DNA from 3 places in the Methylocella sp. genome. Region 2 is predicted to be linked to each of the others. Evidence: predicted binding sites of a transcription regulator. Region 2 holds the regulator's gene; each other region holds the start of a gene.

Region 1 (5,476 bases), on a different contig from region 2:
AAACGCCTCGACGAGATCGGCGCGGACCCCGTCGATCAGGGCGCCGAGCGGCGTCCGCGCGATCGCCTCGAAGTCGAGCATGTCGGGCGAGGCCGCGACGCCCGGCGCGGGCGCGGGCGCTGCGATCGGCTCCTCCCATTCGCCGCGTTCAAAGGCGCTCGCGCCGCCCGTCTTGACGGTCTGGAGCATCGCGTCGCCCGCACGGCGGATGCGCAGCACGAAGCCGGCCTTCTGCAGGGCGCGCTCCGGCGTGTCGAAATGCCAGCTTTGCAGGCGCGTGCGTCGCGCGGAGGCGCAGGCTGGCGCAAGCGCGGCGAAGGACCCCAGCGCGGGCGCGGCCCCCGCGATCGCGACGAGCTTCAGTTCCGTCTCGCTCATGTCTCAAAGTCTCCGGTCGGGCCTCGCGTCGAAACGCCCTGTCGCAATGACCGGGCGACGCGTCGGCCGCATGACTGCGGCGGTCAATCTCGGTCTCCGCCCTGCTTTTCTCCATCCTGATTTTCTCAGCCCTGTTTTTTTCCGCCCTGATTTTCTCCGCCGCTCCCGCGACCGGCCTGCGCCGCGTCGGTCTCGGCCGGGTCGCCGAATTCGCGGGCGAGCCATTCGAACGTCGCGTCGCGGATCGAGAGCTCCACGAGATGGGCGCAGGTGTTCAGCACATATTCGACGTTCGGCCCCGAGATCCCCACGCCCTGGCGGACGAGCCGCGCAAGCTCGGGCCGGTCGAGGCGGCCGGCATATTGAACATGGCGCCGATCGGCGACATAGGCGACCGCCGAAACGGTCCCGCCGCCGCGAAGTCGCGCGGGCAGCAGGATTTCACGATAGACCGCCGTCGCCTGCTCGCGCGCGCGCAGATAGTCGAGCGTGGCCTCGCGCCGCGCCGCCTCGACGCGGAAGGCGACGCCGCGGCAGGCGCCGCCGCGGTCGAGGCCGAGCACCAGCCCCGGCGTCTCGACCGTGCCGCGATGCACATGGGAATAGACGCACAGCGCGCGGCGGTAGCCGCGCACGGTCGCGTCGCGCCGCTCGACGAAATCGAACCCCGGCCGCCACATCAGCGAGCCATAGCCGAACACCCAGAGGTCGTCCGCCGCGCGCGGCTCCGCCATGTCCGCTCCCCGCCGGGCGTCGCCGCGGCCATTTGCTCCGGAAGGGCCTGCGCTATAAACCATGCCGGCCGCGCGGAAAAGATCGCGCCCCGCCGCCGGAGCGCGACGCGGGCGGGCCGGCCCGCCCGCAGCCGGCCCGCATCGGCGCAAGGCCAAGAAGCGGCGCCGTCGGCGCAGGCCCGGCCATCGACCCAGGAGATGTTCATGGAGGCGACGAAGCGGACCGGAGGGCGCGGCCGCGCATTGCTTTTCGCCGGCGCGGTCGCGGCGCTCGCCTGCGCCGCCTGGTCCGCGGCCTGGTTCGTCGCCGCCCGCACGGCGGATCAGGCGCTTTCGGGCTGGATCGCCCAGGAGGAGGCCTCGGGGCGCCTGTGGATCTGCCCGGAGCGCCGCATCGACGGCTTTCCGACGCGCATCGAGATCGTCTGCCCGTCGCTCGGCTTCTCGGGCCCGATCCTCGACCGCGACTTCGAGGGAAGCGTCGGCGGCTTCCGCGCCTTTGCGAGCGTGTTCGCGCCGCGCGCCATCACGACGCGGATCGCCGCGCCGTTTTCGGCCCGCACGGCGCAGGGCGACCGCTTCACGCTCGACTGGAAAACGCTCGAGCTCAACGTCGAGGGCGCGACGGCCAAGGGCTTCGCGCGGCTCGCGCTGACGGGCGAAGCCATGACCCTTTCGGGCGCGACGCATGACGGCGCGCCGCTCGACCTTGCGGCGCGCGACGTCCGGGCGACGCTCGCGCCGGTCGCGGAAGCGGCCGGCAGCTACGCCTTCGACGTCACGGTCGACGGCGCGTCGACGCCGCAGCTCGCCGCGGCCCTCGCGCTCAAGGCGCCGGTCGACGCGCATGTCACGGGAACGGTGGTCGGCACCGACTGGGCGACGCCCGGACGCTTCTTCGACCGGGTGGAGCGCTGGCGTCTCGCCGGCGGACGCGTCGACGTCGCCGGCGCGCGGCTTTCGAGCGGGGACGCGGTCGTCGAGGCGACGGGAACGCTCGACCTCGACGAGGAGCGCCGCCCGCGCGGGACGCTGAACGCGTCGCTCGTCGGGCTCGAGCCGACGCTGCGCGCGCTCGGCGTCAATCCGTCGCTGATCGCGGCGGGTTCGCTGCTGACGAGCTTTCTCGGCGGCACGCCCGGCCAGGAGGACGCCCGGAAGACCATCCGCCTGCCGCTGCGGCTTGGCGACGGCGCGCTGTCGATCGGGCCGATCCGCACGCCGCTGCGCGTGCCGCCGCTCTATTGATCCGCTGATCCGCGCCCGCCGCCCGCGCTCCGGCCGGCCCCGCCCGTTTCGCGGGAGCGGCGCGCGCGGCTATTCGATGCCTTCGAGCCGCGCGCGGGCGTTATAGGCCTCGCGGAACCGCTTCTCGATCTGGGCGAGATTCTGCTCGGGCTGCTTGAACTTGGCGAAGGCCCCTCGCACCAGCGAGGCCTCCTCGGCGACGAGCACGATCGGCCCGGCCATGAAGGCCGCGTTGGGCAGCGCGTGCAGAATGGCGTCCTTGTTCGGATGGGTCTTCACCTCGACCATCCCGTCCGCGACCGGATCGCCGTCGACGCAGACATAGGGGCCGATCACCTCGATCTTGCGGCCGTCCGAGGTTTCGCGAATGAAGGTCCGCTCATAGACGGCAGGCTGCTGCGACATGGCTTTTTGTCTCCTTGCGTTCAGCGCGTCCCGCCGCCGGGCGGGCTTGAGCGCGCGTCAACTCACGCCGGCGGCGAGCGCCGCGATGACCGTCCCGCCGACACGCTCCATGGCGCCGAGCTCGTCGAGCTTGTCGAGGCGGCGGCGCGCCTCGTCCCTCTCGTCACGGCGCAGATGGATGAAGGCGAGCGCCTTCAAAGTATAAAGCGCGAAATGGCCGGGCCCGTCGACGTCCGGCGAAATCTCGCCCGGGCGCCAGCCCGTCCAGTCGGGATCAAGCCCCGCCTGGCGCGCGGCCTCGGCGAGCCCGGCCTGCGCGACGGCCAGCGCCTCGTCGAGATGTCCCTGGTAGGTATGGATTTTATAAAGGCACAGATAGGTCGGCAGCGCTTCGGGCCGCAGGCCGAGCGCCTGGCGGAACGCGAGCTCGGCCGCTCCGCGGTCCCGCCGGTAGAGCGCGACGCCCTTCTGAAGCATCTCGTTGACGTCTTCGGGAATGTCCCCGAAGCCCACGAGATCGTCCATGCGGACCAGATTGTCCGAATCTTGGCGCATTTCGTGTCGAGTCTCCGACAAAGCGGCGCCGCGCCTGGAACAAGGCGCCAGGACGAGGCCGCCGCGCCGGACGGCAAGCAAGCGGCGCGCCAGCTGCGCCGCCCGCCAGCGCCGGCCGCGGACGGCCCGCCCCGCGCGCGCCGTTAACCACGCCGGCGGTTTGCGCAGGCGGACTTAGCGGGCGCGTCTTTCGCGTCCCGCGCGCGCCCGCCGGCCATGCGCGCGGCCCTTTTCGCCCGCCGCGCGCAAGCCTCCCGCAAAACGGGCGCCGCAAGTGGAAAGATAAGAACATAAAAAGAACTTGCGGACGAGAACAAAGAGAATACATTCTAAGACGCCAAGACGGAGCGCATTGCCGCCCCGCCGCGCCTGTGCCAGAAGGGCCGATCGCATGAGCCAAGCCAATCTTCGCCTCGTTGAAGGAACGTCCGTGGATAAGACCAAGGCCCTCGACGCCGCCCTGTCCCAGATCGAACGCGCCTTCGGCAAGGGTTCGATCATGCGGCTCGGCAAGAATCCCAAGGCGATCGAGGTCGAGACCGTGCCGACGGGCTCCCTCGGCCTCGACATCGCGCTCGGCGTCGGCGGCCTGCCGCGCGGACGCGTGGTCGAAATCTACGGTCCGGAATCCTCGGGCAAGACGACGCTGACGCTGCATGTGATCGCCGAGGCGCAGAAGCGCGGCGGCGTCTGCGCCTTCATCGACGCCGAGCATGCGCTCGACACGGTCTACGCCCGCAAGCTCGGCGTCAATCTCGACGACCTTCTCGTCTCGCAGCCGGACACCGGCGAGCAGGCGCTCGAGATCACCGACACGCTGGTGCGTTCCGGCGCGGTCGACGTGCTGGTGATCGATTCGGTCGCCGCCCTCACGCCGCGGGCGGAAATCGAGGGCGAGATGGGCGACAGCCAGCCGGGCCTTCAGGCGCGCCTGATGAGCCAGGCCCTGCGCAAGCTCACCGCCTCGATCTCGCGCTCCAACACCATGGTCATCTTCATCAACCAGATCCGCATGAAGATCGGCGTGATGTACGGCAGCCCCGAGACGACGACCGGCGGCAACGCGCTGAAGTTCTACGCCTCCGTGCGCCTCGACATCCGCCGCATCGGCTCGATCAAGGACCATGACGAGGTGATCGGCAACCAGACCCGCGTGAAGGTGGTCAAGAACAAGGTCGCCCCGCCTTTCAAGCAGGTCGAGTTCGACATCATGTATGGCGAAGGCGTCTCCAAGATCGGCGAATTGATCGATCTCGGCGTCAAGGCCGGCGTGGTCGAGAAATCGGGCGCCTGGTTCTCCTATGACAGCCAGCGCCTCGGCCAGGGCCGCGAGAACGCCAAGGCGTTCCTGCGCGCCAATCCCGAGATCGCCGACAAGATCGAGCTCGCCATTCGCGAGAACGCCGGCATGATCGCCGACAAGATCCTCGACGTCGCGTCGGAGGGCGAAGAGGACTGAGCGGACCGGCCCCGGTCCCTCGCGACGCGCCGGCTTTCCCCAAACTGCGGGCGCTTCGCATGCGCTTTCCCTGTTCTGCGGCGGCCTGTCCGGCGCGCCGCTTGCGTTTTGCTCCTGCGCCGCTCATTTTGCGCTGTGTCCATCAATAAAGCGGCCCTCGGGCTCAGGGAAAGCGACGGAACGGCAGATGAACGGCGTCAATGAAATCCGGTCGGGCTTCCTCGAATTCTTCCGGAAGAACGGCCATGAGATCGTGCCTTCGTCGCCGCTCGTGCCCCGCAACGACCCGACGCTGATGTTCGCCAACGCCGGGATGGTCCAGTTCAAGAACGTCTTCACCGGCCTCGAAAAGCGCCCTTATACGCGTGCGGCGACGGCGCAGAAATGCGTGCGCGCCGGCGGCAAGCACAACGACCTCGACAATGTCGGCTACACCGCGCGCCACCACACCTTCTTCGAAATGCTGGGCAACTTCTCCTTCGGCGACTATTTCAAGCCGCTCGCCATCGAGCTCGCCTGGAAGCTGATCAGCGAAGAGCTCCAGCTTCCCAAGGATCGCCTGCTCGTCACGGTCTATCACACCGACGACGAGGCGGCGTCGCTCTGGAAGAAAATCGCCGGCTTCTCCGATTCAAAAATCATCCGCATCGCGACCAGCGACAATTTCTGGGCGATGGGCGACACGGGCCCCTGCGGC
Region 2 (5,476 bases):
CTTCTCGCCGAGGGCGCGTCGGGGCCGCCCGAGGCGTTCGCGCCGCTTGCGGCCGACTGGCTCGCGGGCCTCGATCCGGACGAGGCCGCGGCCCTCCTCGCCGCGCTCGCGCCGGCGCGGCGCGTTTTCGCGCGCGGCGAACATGTGTTCCGGCGGGGCGAGCCGGCGCGCGACATTCTGACCGTCGCCTCCGGGCGCCTGCGCGTCGAGGCCGAGGCCGCCGACGGCGCGGCGCCGCGCGTCGCGGCGGTCGGGCCCGGCGCGACGATCGGCGAGCTGGCGCTGTTCGCCGCCGCGCCGCGTTCGGCCGACGTCGTCGCCGAAGAAGACACCGTCGCCTGGAGCGTGCCGCTCGACGCGCTTCGCGCCTTTCTCGCGGCGCGCCCCGAAGCGGCGAGCCGGATCCTGTTCAGGCTCAACGCCGATCTCGCCGACCGGCTGCGGCGTTCGACGGCGGCGGCGCGCGCGCTCGGCGGCTGACGCGCGGCCGCGCTCCGGCTCACGGTCGTTCGCCGAAATGTTAATGCTCTGAAGGCTTACTTTATTTCCCGACATGGCCGTCTTGGCTTACCCTGACGGCTGAATCGTCCAGCGCCGACCGCCGCCCCGGCATGAATGAGAGGCGGCTTTCGAGAGCTCCATGTCCGCCGCCAGCGAATCCGCCGCCAGCGAAACGCGCCACGCGTCGATCGACGCCGCCCAGATCGCCGCCGCCCCGATCGCCGCCCTTGACCGGGACGCCGTCGCGGAAATCTTCGCCGAGATCGCCCTCGAGGCGGCCATCGCCGTGATGTCGGTCTACGCCTCGGACAGCCATGCGCGGCGCAAGCCCGACCAGAGCCCCGTCTGCGACGCCGACGAAGACGCCGAAGCGATCATCCTCGAGCGGCTCGCCGAGCGGCTGCCGCAGTTTCCGGTGCTCGCCGAGGAGGCCGCCGCGGCCGGCAAGAAGACGGTCGCCTGCGACGCCTTCATCCTGGTCGATCCGGTCGACGGCACGCGCGAATTTCTCGACCATAACGGCGAGTTCACCGTCAACATCGCCCTCGTCGTCGAGGGCGCGCCGGTCGCCGGCGTGGTCTATGCGCCGGCGCTCGGGCGGATGTGGATCGCCGGGGCCGCCGCCGCGGCCTGCCGCGTCGAGCCCGGCGCGCCGCTGCCCGCGCCCGGCGAGCGCCGCCTGATTCATGTCCGCGCCGCCCCGGCGCAGGGCCTGACCGCGCTCGCGAGCCGCTCCCACTGCGACCCCGAGACCGAGGCGTTTCTCGCCACGCTGCCGGTGCATGAGCGGCGCAGCGCCGGCTCGTCGCTGAAGTTCTGCGCCGTGGCCGAGGGCGACGCCGACGTCTATCCCCGCTTCGGCCAGACCATGGAATGGGACACGGCCGCGGGCGACGCGGTGCTGCGCGCCGCCGGCGGCGTCGTGCTCGACGGCGAGCGCCATCCGCTGCGCTATGGCAAGGCCGGGCGGCAGTTCAGGAACGGGCCTTTTGTCGCCTGGGGCGATCCGGCGGCGGCGCGCGCCTGACGCGCCGCGCCTTTTTCACGCGTCCTCAACCCGTCGTTAACCTTGGCGCGACACTCTTTCGCCTCGCCGGCGCGAGCGCGGCGGCGGATCCGTCAGGGAGGAGCGATGCGCAGGCTTGAACAGACGCCGTCGGCCGTCGGGGCCGGGTCCGGCGCGCCGGCGTCGCCATGCGCCGCCGGCCGCCGCGACAGGCCCGGCGCCGCGTCGCGCCGGCGCGTGGCCGGGGTCTGCGTCGCGCTTCTCGCCGCCGCGGCGCTCGCGCCTCAGACCGTGGCCGCGACCGAGCGCCCCTCCGAATTCGCTCCCGACGAGATCGTCACGAACGGCCACAAATTCTTCGGCTCGATCTCGCGCGGCCTCGCCGAGGCGATCGAGCAGGCGACGCGGCGCTGGGGCAAGCCCAACGGCTATATTCTGGGGCAGGAGGCGAGCGGCGCCTTCATCGGCGGCCTGCGCTATGGCGAAGGGACCATGTACACCCGCAACGCGGGCCAGGTGAAAGTCTTCTGGCAGGGCCCCTCGCTCGGCTTCGACGCCGGCGCCGACGGGGCGCGGACCATGATGCTGGTCTATAACCTGCCTTCGACCGGGGCGATCTTCAACCGTTTCGGCGGCGTCGCGGGCTCGGCCTATCTCGTCGGCGGCTTCGGCCTGTCGGCCTTCATCAACGACGATGTTTACGTGGTGCCGATCCGCTCCGGCGTCGGCGCGCGGCTCGGCGTCAACGTCTCCTATCTGAAGTTCACGCCGGCTTCGACCTGGAATCCGTTCTGACCGGCTCCGTTCCCGGCGCCGCCCATTGGCCGCGGCGTCAGTAGCGCCGCAGCAGCGCGACGAGCCGTCCCTGGATGCGCACCCGGTCGGGTCCGAAGATGCGCGTCTCATAGGCCGGATTGGCGGCTTCGAGCGCGACCGAGGCGCCGCGGCGGCGCAGCCGCTTCAGCGTCGCCTCCTCATCGTCGATGAGAGCGACCACGATGTCTCCGGTCTCGGCGGTGTCCTGCTTGCGGATGACCACCGTGTCGGCGTCGAAGATGCCGGCTTCGATCATCGAGTCGCCGCGCACCTCGAGCGCGTAATGCTCGCCCTGCGTCAGCATGTCGGGCGGCAGGCTGATGACGTGGCTGCGCGTCTGCAGCGCGCTGATCGGCGTGCCGGCGGCGATGCGGCCCATGACCGGGATGGCGACGCTTTCGCGGCCCGCCTCGTCGTCGCGGGCGGGCTGCGGGCGCACGCGTCCAAGATCGCCCTCAATCACGCTCGGCTCAAACTTGCGGCCGCGCGCGCCGTCAGGCCGTGAGCCCGGCATGCGCAGCACCTCGATGGCGCGGGCGCGGTTCGGCAGGCGGCGGATGAAGCCGCGCTCCTCGAGCGCGATGATGAGGCGATGGATGCCCGACTTCGAGCGCAGGTCGAGCGCGTCCTTCATCTCGTCGAAGGAGGGCGGCACGCCGGTCTCCTTCAGGCGCTCGCTGATGAAGCGCAGGAGTTCGCTTTGCTTTTTGGTCAACATGGGTCGTCGGCCGCCATGGATCGCCTTTCGGCGCGCGAATCGGGCTCCCGCGCGCGAATCGGTCCGCACAAAGGGTGAACGAACGGTACATGTTCGTGCTGCGTTCCGCAAGCCCCCCGCCCCCGCGCGTCGGCAGGGGCGGCTCACGAAGAGATTTTGCGGCGGGGCGTTGACGGAACTTTCAGCCGCGCCATAGGTTAATCGCTCTCGCCGGCGCACGGCGACCCTTTTCGCCAAAGGCGCCGGCCATTTGGAGGAGAAAAGGCATGGATCGACCGCTGCAGATCGTCTTCCGCGACATCCAGCACTCGGACGCGCTCGAAAAACTCATTCAGGATCGAGCGCAGCGGCTTGAGAACGCCTATTCCCGCATTATCGGCTGCCGGGTCGTGGTCGGAACGTCGCATCGCGATCCCAACTCCGTGGTCGTTCCGCTGGCGCTGTGCGTCGAGGTCGAGATTCCGGGCAAGCCGCTCGTGGTCGCCAAGGCCGAGGGCAAGCGCAAGGGAGAGGCCTCGGCGCTCGTCAACAAGGTCTTCGACCTCGCCGAGCGGCGGCTCGAGCAGGTTTCCGAATTCGTCAAGAACACTTCGCGCCGGCTCGAGAACGCGCCCGAGACGGGCGTGGTGGCGCGGCTCTTTCCCGAGCAGGACCATGGCTTCGTCGAGGTGCGCGGCGGGCCGGACCTCTATTTCACCCGCGCCTGCGTGACGCGCGGCGACTTCAACGCCCTCAAGGTCGGCATGCTGGTCGAGGTGTCGCGCGCGCCCGACGGCCCGATGGGCCCGCAGGCGAGCGCCGTGCTCGCGCTCGTCGACGCGTGAGCGCGGCCGGCTGGCGATGACGCCGGCGCAAAAAGGGAGCGGGCCGCGCGGGCCCGCTCCGTTCAGCCGCTGGACGGGGCGGCGACGCGCCCGGCCTTATTTGGCGGCCTTGGCGTAAAGCTCGGCGACATAATCCCAGTTGACGAGATTTTCGACGAACGCCTTGAGATAGTCGGGCCGGCGGTTGCGATAGTCGATGTAATAGGAGTGCTCCCAGACGTCGCAGCCCAGAATCGGGGTCGCGCCATGCACGAGCGGGTTCTCGCCGTTCGGGGTCTTGCTGACGGCAAGCTTGCCGTCCTTGACCGAGAGCCAGGCCCAGCCGGAGCCGAACTGGGTGACGCCCGCCTGGATGAACTCCTCCTTGAACTTGTCGACCGAGCCGAAGCTGTCGACGATCGCCTTCTCGACTTCGCCCGGAATGGCGCCGCCGCCGTTCGGCTTCATCCAGCTCCAGAAATGGAGATGGTTGTAGTGCTGGCCGGCGTTGTTGAAGAGGCCGGCGTTCTTGCCGTAGGACTCCTTGACGATCTCCTCGAGCGACTTGCCCTCGAGCCCTGAGTCCTTCAGCAGATTGTTGCCGTTGGTGACATAGGCCTGATGATGCTTGTCGTGATGGTATTCGAGCGTCTCCTTCGACATATAGGGCTGCAGCGCCTCATAGGCGTAGGGAAGAGGGGGCAGGGTGAAGGACATGGCTTGCTCCTGGTGTCGCGCCGGCGGCCGGCGAGGGCCGCGCGGCTTTAACTAGACCGCTGGCTCTTGCGCAGCAACCGCCTTGGCCGGCGGCGCCGAAAGCTTCGGCGCCGCGCGGCCGGGCCCTGCTCAACGCTTAAGCGCCCCGTAAGGATCGACCGCCATAGTCGGCGGCGCTGGCGCGGCGCGGCCTGACGCGGCAGGATCGCCGGGGCGGCCCGGGCGCTCGCGCCTTGGCTTCGCCTCAACTGCGCGCCATCAACTGCGCGCCGTCAACGCGCGTTCGGACGCCGCCGGACGCGGGAGCCGCGGCGCCGCGACGTCATGAGCATTGTGAATTCATGAGTTATGTGACTTTCCTCGTCGGTCTGCTTCTGTCCGCCTGCGGCGGTTACGCCATGTCGTTTGGCTGGGGCATCGTCGCCGTCGAGCGCGGCTGGGCGAGCATGATCTCCGGCGCGGTGCTGCTTTCGGGCGGCGTCGTGGTCATGGCGCTGGCGCTCGTCATGCGGGGCGTCGCGCGGCTGCGCGCGGCGCTGTTGGCGCAGGCGCGCCCGTCTGCGCCAGCCGCTGCGCCGCAGCCCGCGCCTGCGCAGGACGAGGCGCCGGAGGCGCTGGCCTTTCAGCCGCCCGCCGAAGACGAAGCCCCGCCGCACGCGCTCATCGAGGATGTTCGCCGCGTGGTCGCCCAGTCGATCAAGGGGCGGCCCCTGCGTCCGGCCGAAGACGAGACGCCGGCCGCCGCGACCGGGGCGGACGCCGCCGCGCCATCGCGCCTTGAAGCCGAAGTCACGCGCGAAAACGCCGCCCCGGCCGAATACGCCTGGCCGCGCGACGCCGGGCGGTTTGAAGCCGCCGTGCGCCCGGAGCCCCGGCCGGCCGGGCCCGTTTCGCCCCCGCCGCCATCGCCGGGGC
Region 3 (5,476 bases), on a different contig from region 2:
AACCCCGGCGGCCTCGCGCTCGTCGGGACACGGCGCAAAAGCCGGATTTTCGCCAATGCGCAGGCGATGCGGGACGACGCGCTTTTCAGCGCCGGCGCGGCGCTCCTCGCCGCGCTCGAGTCTGAAAAGGACCTGCCCGCGCCCGACGCGCGCTGACGCGCGCCGGGCCGTTCATCCGGCTTTCGACGTGAAAGGCGACGTCGCCGACACAGAAGACGCCGACGAGGCCGAGCGGCCCACAACGCCGCAAGCGCCACAAGAGGACCGCCCAGAAGCGGCGGCCGCCCGGTCCAGTTCGGAACGGCGGTCAGCAGGAAGCCGGTCACGACCGCGAAGACGAAGCCGTAAAGCGCCTCGTGCATGCGCCAGTCCTGCGGCGAGATTGGGCGGACACGCCTGCGCGCGCTCGTCCACGGCGACGCCGAAGCGGCCTTCATAAGGGTCGAGATGTTCGGCTTGCCGTCGGTGACGGGCAGGGTCAGCCTGAGCCTGTGCAGACGTTTGGCGAGCTCGGCCCCGACATGGCGCAGCGCCGCGCCGTCGGCTCGACGAGACTTTCGTCGAAGCCTTTCACGACGGCGAGGTCGACTTTGGACGGCCCGCGCGACGAAAAGATCGCGCTTCGCGCCCCCCGCGCAGGATCTGGCGGCGCGGCCGCAGGGCCTCGAACTGCCGGCGCGCACGTCGCGGATGCGCCGCCGCGCCGCGGCGTCGAGCGGGTCGGGCGCGTCGCTTTCCTCGGCCGGCGCGGCGCGCACAAGGCAGTAGCCCGGCAGATAGCGCCGCGCCTTCCAGGCTCCCGTTCGGGATAGGAAATCCGGGCCGTGTCGGCTTCGCTCCGCGCCCGCCGCGACGGCAGGTCGAGGTCGATCCCGAGCCGTGTCCGGGCCGGCGCGACGGCCTCCCCGATGGCGCGCTCCGGCGTCTTCTTCAGCGCCTTGACGGCGGCGTGTTCGTCGTCGTCCGCAACGGCGCGGTTGACGTTGATCATGTCGCCGAAGGTCAGGATCGACGCGAAGCGACGCAGGAGCAGCGGATCGCCGGGATCGGTCCGGGCGTCATGCGCGCCGCCGCCCGGGCCCGTCGCGGCGTGGCGGTCGACCGAATGGATCATCCCGCGGTCGGCGGCGTTTTTGAGATGCGTCTCGACCGTGTCGCCGACGCGCACGCGGATCATCGGCCCCGGCGCCTCGCGGTTGAAGGCCCAGCAGGAACAGGTTGTCCCGTTGTCGAGGCGGCCCTTCAGCTCGACGGTTCCAAGGTCGACCCGCGCCACTCAAGATCGGGATCTTTCGCGCGCGTCTTGCGGGCGTCAGCCGTTTGCGCCTGCGCGCGGCGGCGATCGGCGGCGGGGCGCGGTTTCTGGGCGACGCGATCCCCATCGCGACGGACGCGGCGCGGATCAGGGTCGGCGTGCTGCGGCTGCGCCCTGTCGGCCGTTCGCTTTCGCGAGCGATCTCGTCTGCGGCGGACGCAAGGCGCGCTTCGGGATCGACGGCGACGCGCCGGCGCTCGCGTTTGACCGCGCGCTCCATCGCCTGCGCCGCGAGAGCGGCGCGCGGGGCGAACGCCATGTCGGCGTCGGGGCGTCCCTGACCGGCCGCGCGGCGAGGCCGCGACGCTGCGTCTCTCAAACGGCCGGACGCTCGACTGCCGCAAGGCGCGGTCCAGTCGGGACGACTCCGGCCGCGGCGTCAGCGCGCGCTTTGCATCAGCCGGAATTTTTCAAGCCGGCCTTCCTTGACCGCGCAATCGGCCAGCGCGCTATAGGCGCGCGCCACGCCCCGGGGGACGCGCGCGACGCACAGCGTCCTGACCCGCGGCGGAAGCGCGGCCCATTGCTTCCGCAACTGGGCGAGCGCCGCCTCTTCGCGGCTCATGCAGGCCCCGGCGGCCTCCCGCGACGCGAACGCCAGGGCGCAGCTTCGCGAAAAATCAAGCACGGGAACGCCGTCCGCGGCGTCGGGCGCGATCGCGCCGGTCACGTCGTCCGCCGGCGCCGGAAGGATGGCGACGTTCGCGGAGGCCCCGGCGGCGGACGCGGCGGAGGCCCCGAACGCGCAGGACGCTCCAAGAGTGAAGGAGGCGCCAAGGAAGATGGCGGCGAAGGACGTGGCGAGCGCTTTCATTCTGTCCACTCGGTTTCTGTTCGTGACCGTCGAGACGGCGACCCGAAGTCTGCCAGCCTCGCCTTGAGCCAGGCATGCGTCCCGATCGGGCCGTGCGCCTCGCGGCCGGCGGTTCGCCGGGACCATGCCGGCGGCGGGCCGCAGGCTCGCCGCTCCGCCGCGACAAGTCGCGGCGCAGTCTTCGTTCCGCTCCGGCGTCGGGACGAAAGGAACAGGCATGACGCCCGTCGTAACGGGCGCCGTCGCGCCGCTCAGAGAGAGCCGAATGGCGCGTCTTTTCAAGTATACTGTCTTATTTACTTGACGCCCCGCGTCCCGTCTCGCCGCGGCGCCTCCGGCGATCCGCTTCGCAAACAGCGCTCATATGCGCCTCCTGCGACACGAAACACCATGAGAGACAGGCCGAGGCCTTGCAGAGACACGGCGCTTCGCCTGAAAGCGCCTGACCGCGCCCCGATCTCTCTCACAAAAGAGAGATACAATCCTAAGCTTGGTTTTTCAAGAGAGTGATCATGAATATGGCATTTATGCTTAAAATCGTCGTGAACGACTTAGCTCATTTGAGTAAGATCAAATCCGTCGTCAAATCTTCCGTCCGCCGTCGGGGCGCGTCGCGCCGACATCCCAAAAATTATCCACAGAGCGCATTGACCCGCCCCTCAATGTTCCTTATATGTTCTCTATCTGATCGCTGAGGCGCAGCTTCAGGCTGCACATCGGGCGAATGTTCTCCCGGCTTCGTCTTGAGGGCGGCCATGACCTACGCCGACGCTTCGACTCTTGTCGAAAGACCTTGCGCCGAAAGCTCCCGCGCCGAGACCCCGCGTCGCGCCGCCGACGCGTCGAGGCCCGCGCCGGCGCGGCGGCGCGCCGCCCGGCGCGAAGACGCCGCCGAGACGCCGTCGCTCCCCCGCAAGGGCCGCGGCGCGCTCTCCAACGCCAGCGGGCGCTTCGAGGCCGAACGGCGCGTCGAGGAAGACGACGGCTGGGCCAGTCTGGAAGATCTGCCGCCGCTGCGCACGATCGTGTCGCGCGAGCGCGCGAAATCCATCGTGACGCGCAACGACTCGCCGGACATCTCCTTCGACCGGTCGATCAACCCCTACCGCGGCTGCGAACATGGCTGCGTCTATTGTTTCGCGCGGCCCTCGCACGCCTTTCTCGGGCTTTCGGCCGGCCTCGACTTCGAGACGCGGCTGTTCGCCAAGGTCAACGCCGCGGCCCTGCTCGAGCGCGAACTGTCGTCGCCCGCCTATCAGCCGAAGCCGATCGCGCTTGGCGCGAACACCGACCCCTACCAGCCTATCGAGCGGACCGAGAGGCTGACGCGGGGCGTGCTCGAAACGCTGGCGAAGGCGAGGCATCCGGTCGGCGTCGTCACAAAGTCGGCGCTCGTGCTGCGCGACCTCGACCTGCTCGCGCCGATGGCGGCGCAGGGCCTCGTCAAGGTCGCGATCTCCGTGACGACGCTTGATCCCGTGCTCGCCCGGCGCATGGAGCCGCGCGCGCCCTCGCCCGAGCGGCGCCTCGAAACCATCCGCCGCCTGTCCGAAGCCGGCGTCCCGACCGCCGTCCTGACGGCGCCGATCATCCCGGCGATCAACGACAGCGAGATCGAGGCCATTCTCGAGCGTGCGCGGGCCGCCGGCGCGCGCGAAGCCGGCTATGTCATGCTGCGCCTGCCGCTCGAACTGCGCGACCTGTTCGCCGAATGGCTGATGGCCCATTACCCCGACCGGCTGCGCCGCGTGCTCTCGCTCGTGCGCTCGACGCGCGGCGGCAAGCTCTATGACGGCGCCTTCGGCAAGCGCATGACCGGCGCCGGCCCCTACGCCTGGATGATCGGGCGGCGCTTCGAGGCCGCGGCCGCGCGGCTCGGCCTCGGCAAGAGCCGCGCGCCGCTGCGCGTGGATCTGTTCGAGCGCCCGACGCGCCCTGGCGAGCAGCTCAGGCTCTTTTGACCGCGCCGCCGGCCCCGCGCGTTGCGCGCCAATCTTTTCATGGAGGGCCCGATCGCCTAAATCTGCCTCTGATGGTCCCGACCGACAAAGACGACCGCGCCTCCGGCGGCCCTGGCGACGCGCTTCAGGGCGCGTCCGTTTACGGCGAGGCGCAGCCCCGCGAGTCCTTTTCCGCCGCATGGTCCGGCGCCCGCTCGCCTGCCGCGCCGCCGGAGGGCGAGCCCGCACGACGCGGCGCCTCGCCCCGAGAGGCCTCACTCCAGGACGCCCCGCCGCAGGAAGATCCGCTTCCGGAGGATCAGACTGGCGACGAGCCGCCCGGCGTGGAGCTCGATCTTGGCGGCGAAGACGTCGCGCCCGGCTCGCTGCGCCGCGGCGCGGCGGTCATCCGCAGCCACTGGCGCCAGGCGCCGCTCGGGCCCGGCGTCTATCGCATGATCGCCGACGACGGCGAGGTGCTTTATGTCGGCAAGGCGAAAAGCGTGCGAAAGCGCGTCGCGAGCTATACGCGCCCGGTCGGCCATACGGGACGCATCGCCCGCATGATCGCGCTCACCGCCTCCATGGTCTTCGTCTCGACCGAGACCGAGACCGAGGCGCTGCTGCTCGAAGCCAATTACATCAAGCAGATGAAGCCGCGCTTCAACGTGCTGATGCGCGACGACAAATCCTTCCCCTACATTCTTCTCGCGGGCGACCACCCCTCGCCGCAGATCCTCAAGCATCGCGGCGCGCGCACGCGCAAGGGCGATTATTTCGGCCCCTTCGCCAGCGTCTGGGCGGTCAACCGCACCATGAACGCGCTCGAGCGCGCCTTTCTGCTGCGTTCATGCGCCGACAGCTATTTCGAGAACCGCACGCGCCCCTGCCTGCTGCATCAGATCAAGCGCTGCTCGGCGCCGTGCACCGGCGAGATTTCGCCCGAAAGCTACGCGCGGCTCGTCGCCGAGGCGCGCGGCTTCCTGTCCGGCAGGAGCCGGGCGATCCGCGACGAGCTCGCCGCCGAAATGGGGCGCGCCTCCGACGCGCTGGAGTTCGAGCGGGCCGCGCGCCTGCGCGACCGCATCGCCGCGCTTTCGGCGATCCAGGGCGCCCAGGGCGTCAATCCGCGCACGGTCGAGGAGGCGGACGTCTTCGCCGTCGCCGAGGAGGCCGGCCAGTTCTGCGTCGAGGTCTTTTTCTTCCGCACCTATCAGAACTGGGGCAACCGCGCCTATTTTCCGCGCGCCGACCGAAGCCTCTCCTCGTCCGAGGTTCTCGACGCCTTCCTCGCGCAGTTTTACGCCGACAAGCCCGCGCCGCGCCTCGTCCTCGTCAATGAGGAGGTCGAAAACGCCGCCGTGCTCGCCGAAGCGCTCTCGGCGCGCGCGGGCCGCAGGACCGAGG

Evidence for each region. Region 2 encodes LexA, which represses DNA repair genes until DNA is damaged. Its sites were predicted from a motif close to TGTTCNNNNTGTGTTCNG; they were not measured.
Region 1: the regulator LexA is predicted to act here: its motif matches at 3,605-3,622, upstream of recA (recombinase RecA).
Region 3: the regulator LexA is predicted to act here: its motif matches at 2,793-2,810, upstream of ACILRB_RS03575 (PA0069 family radical SAM protein).

Annotation. Positions count from the first base shown of each region.
Region 1 covers NZ_JBGAHM010000042.1:14,266-19,741, reverse strand. Annotated here, with positions in the region: gene ACILRB_RS14195 (CHAD domain-containing protein) at 1-378, opposite strand, end outside; gene ACILRB_RS14190 (gamma-glutamylcyclotransferase) at 504-1,112, opposite strand; gene ACILRB_RS14185 (DUF2125 domain-containing protein) at 1,317-2,360, shown strand; gene ACILRB_RS14180 (hypothetical protein) at 2,430-2,765, opposite strand; gene ACILRB_RS14175 (hypothetical protein) at 2,823-3,320, opposite strand; gene recA (recombinase RecA) at 3,712-4,779, shown strand; gene alaS (alanine--tRNA ligase) at 4,967-5,476, shown strand, end outside.
Region 2 covers NZ_JBGAHM010000013.1:50,523-55,998, forward strand. Annotated here, with positions in the region: gene glsA (glutaminase A) at 1-480, shown strand, start outside; gene cysQ (3'(2'),5'-bisphosphate nucleotidase CysQ) at 641-1,528, shown strand; gene ACILRB_RS08055 (DUF1134 domain-containing protein) at 1,634-2,302, shown strand; gene lexA (transcriptional repressor LexA) at 2,340-3,041, opposite strand; gene ACILRB_RS08065 (HPF/RaiA family ribosome-associated protein) at 3,308-3,865, shown strand; gene ACILRB_RS08070 (superoxide dismutase) at 3,962-4,561, opposite strand; gene ACILRB_RS08075 (hypothetical protein) at 4,903-5,476, shown strand, end outside.
Region 3 covers NZ_JBGAHM010000004.1:104,428-109,903, reverse strand. Annotated here, with positions in the region: gene ACILRB_RS03595 (aldo/keto reductase) at 1-156, shown strand, start outside; partial or broken gene ACILRB_RS03590 (NnrS family protein) at 231-383, opposite strand; gene ACILRB_RS03585 (multicopper oxidase domain-containing protein) at 479-1,276, opposite strand; gene ACILRB_RS03580 (hypothetical protein) at 1,695-2,129, opposite strand; gene ACILRB_RS03575 (PA0069 family radical SAM protein) at 2,885-4,090, shown strand; gene uvrC (excinuclease ABC subunit UvrC) at 4,414-5,476, shown strand, end outside.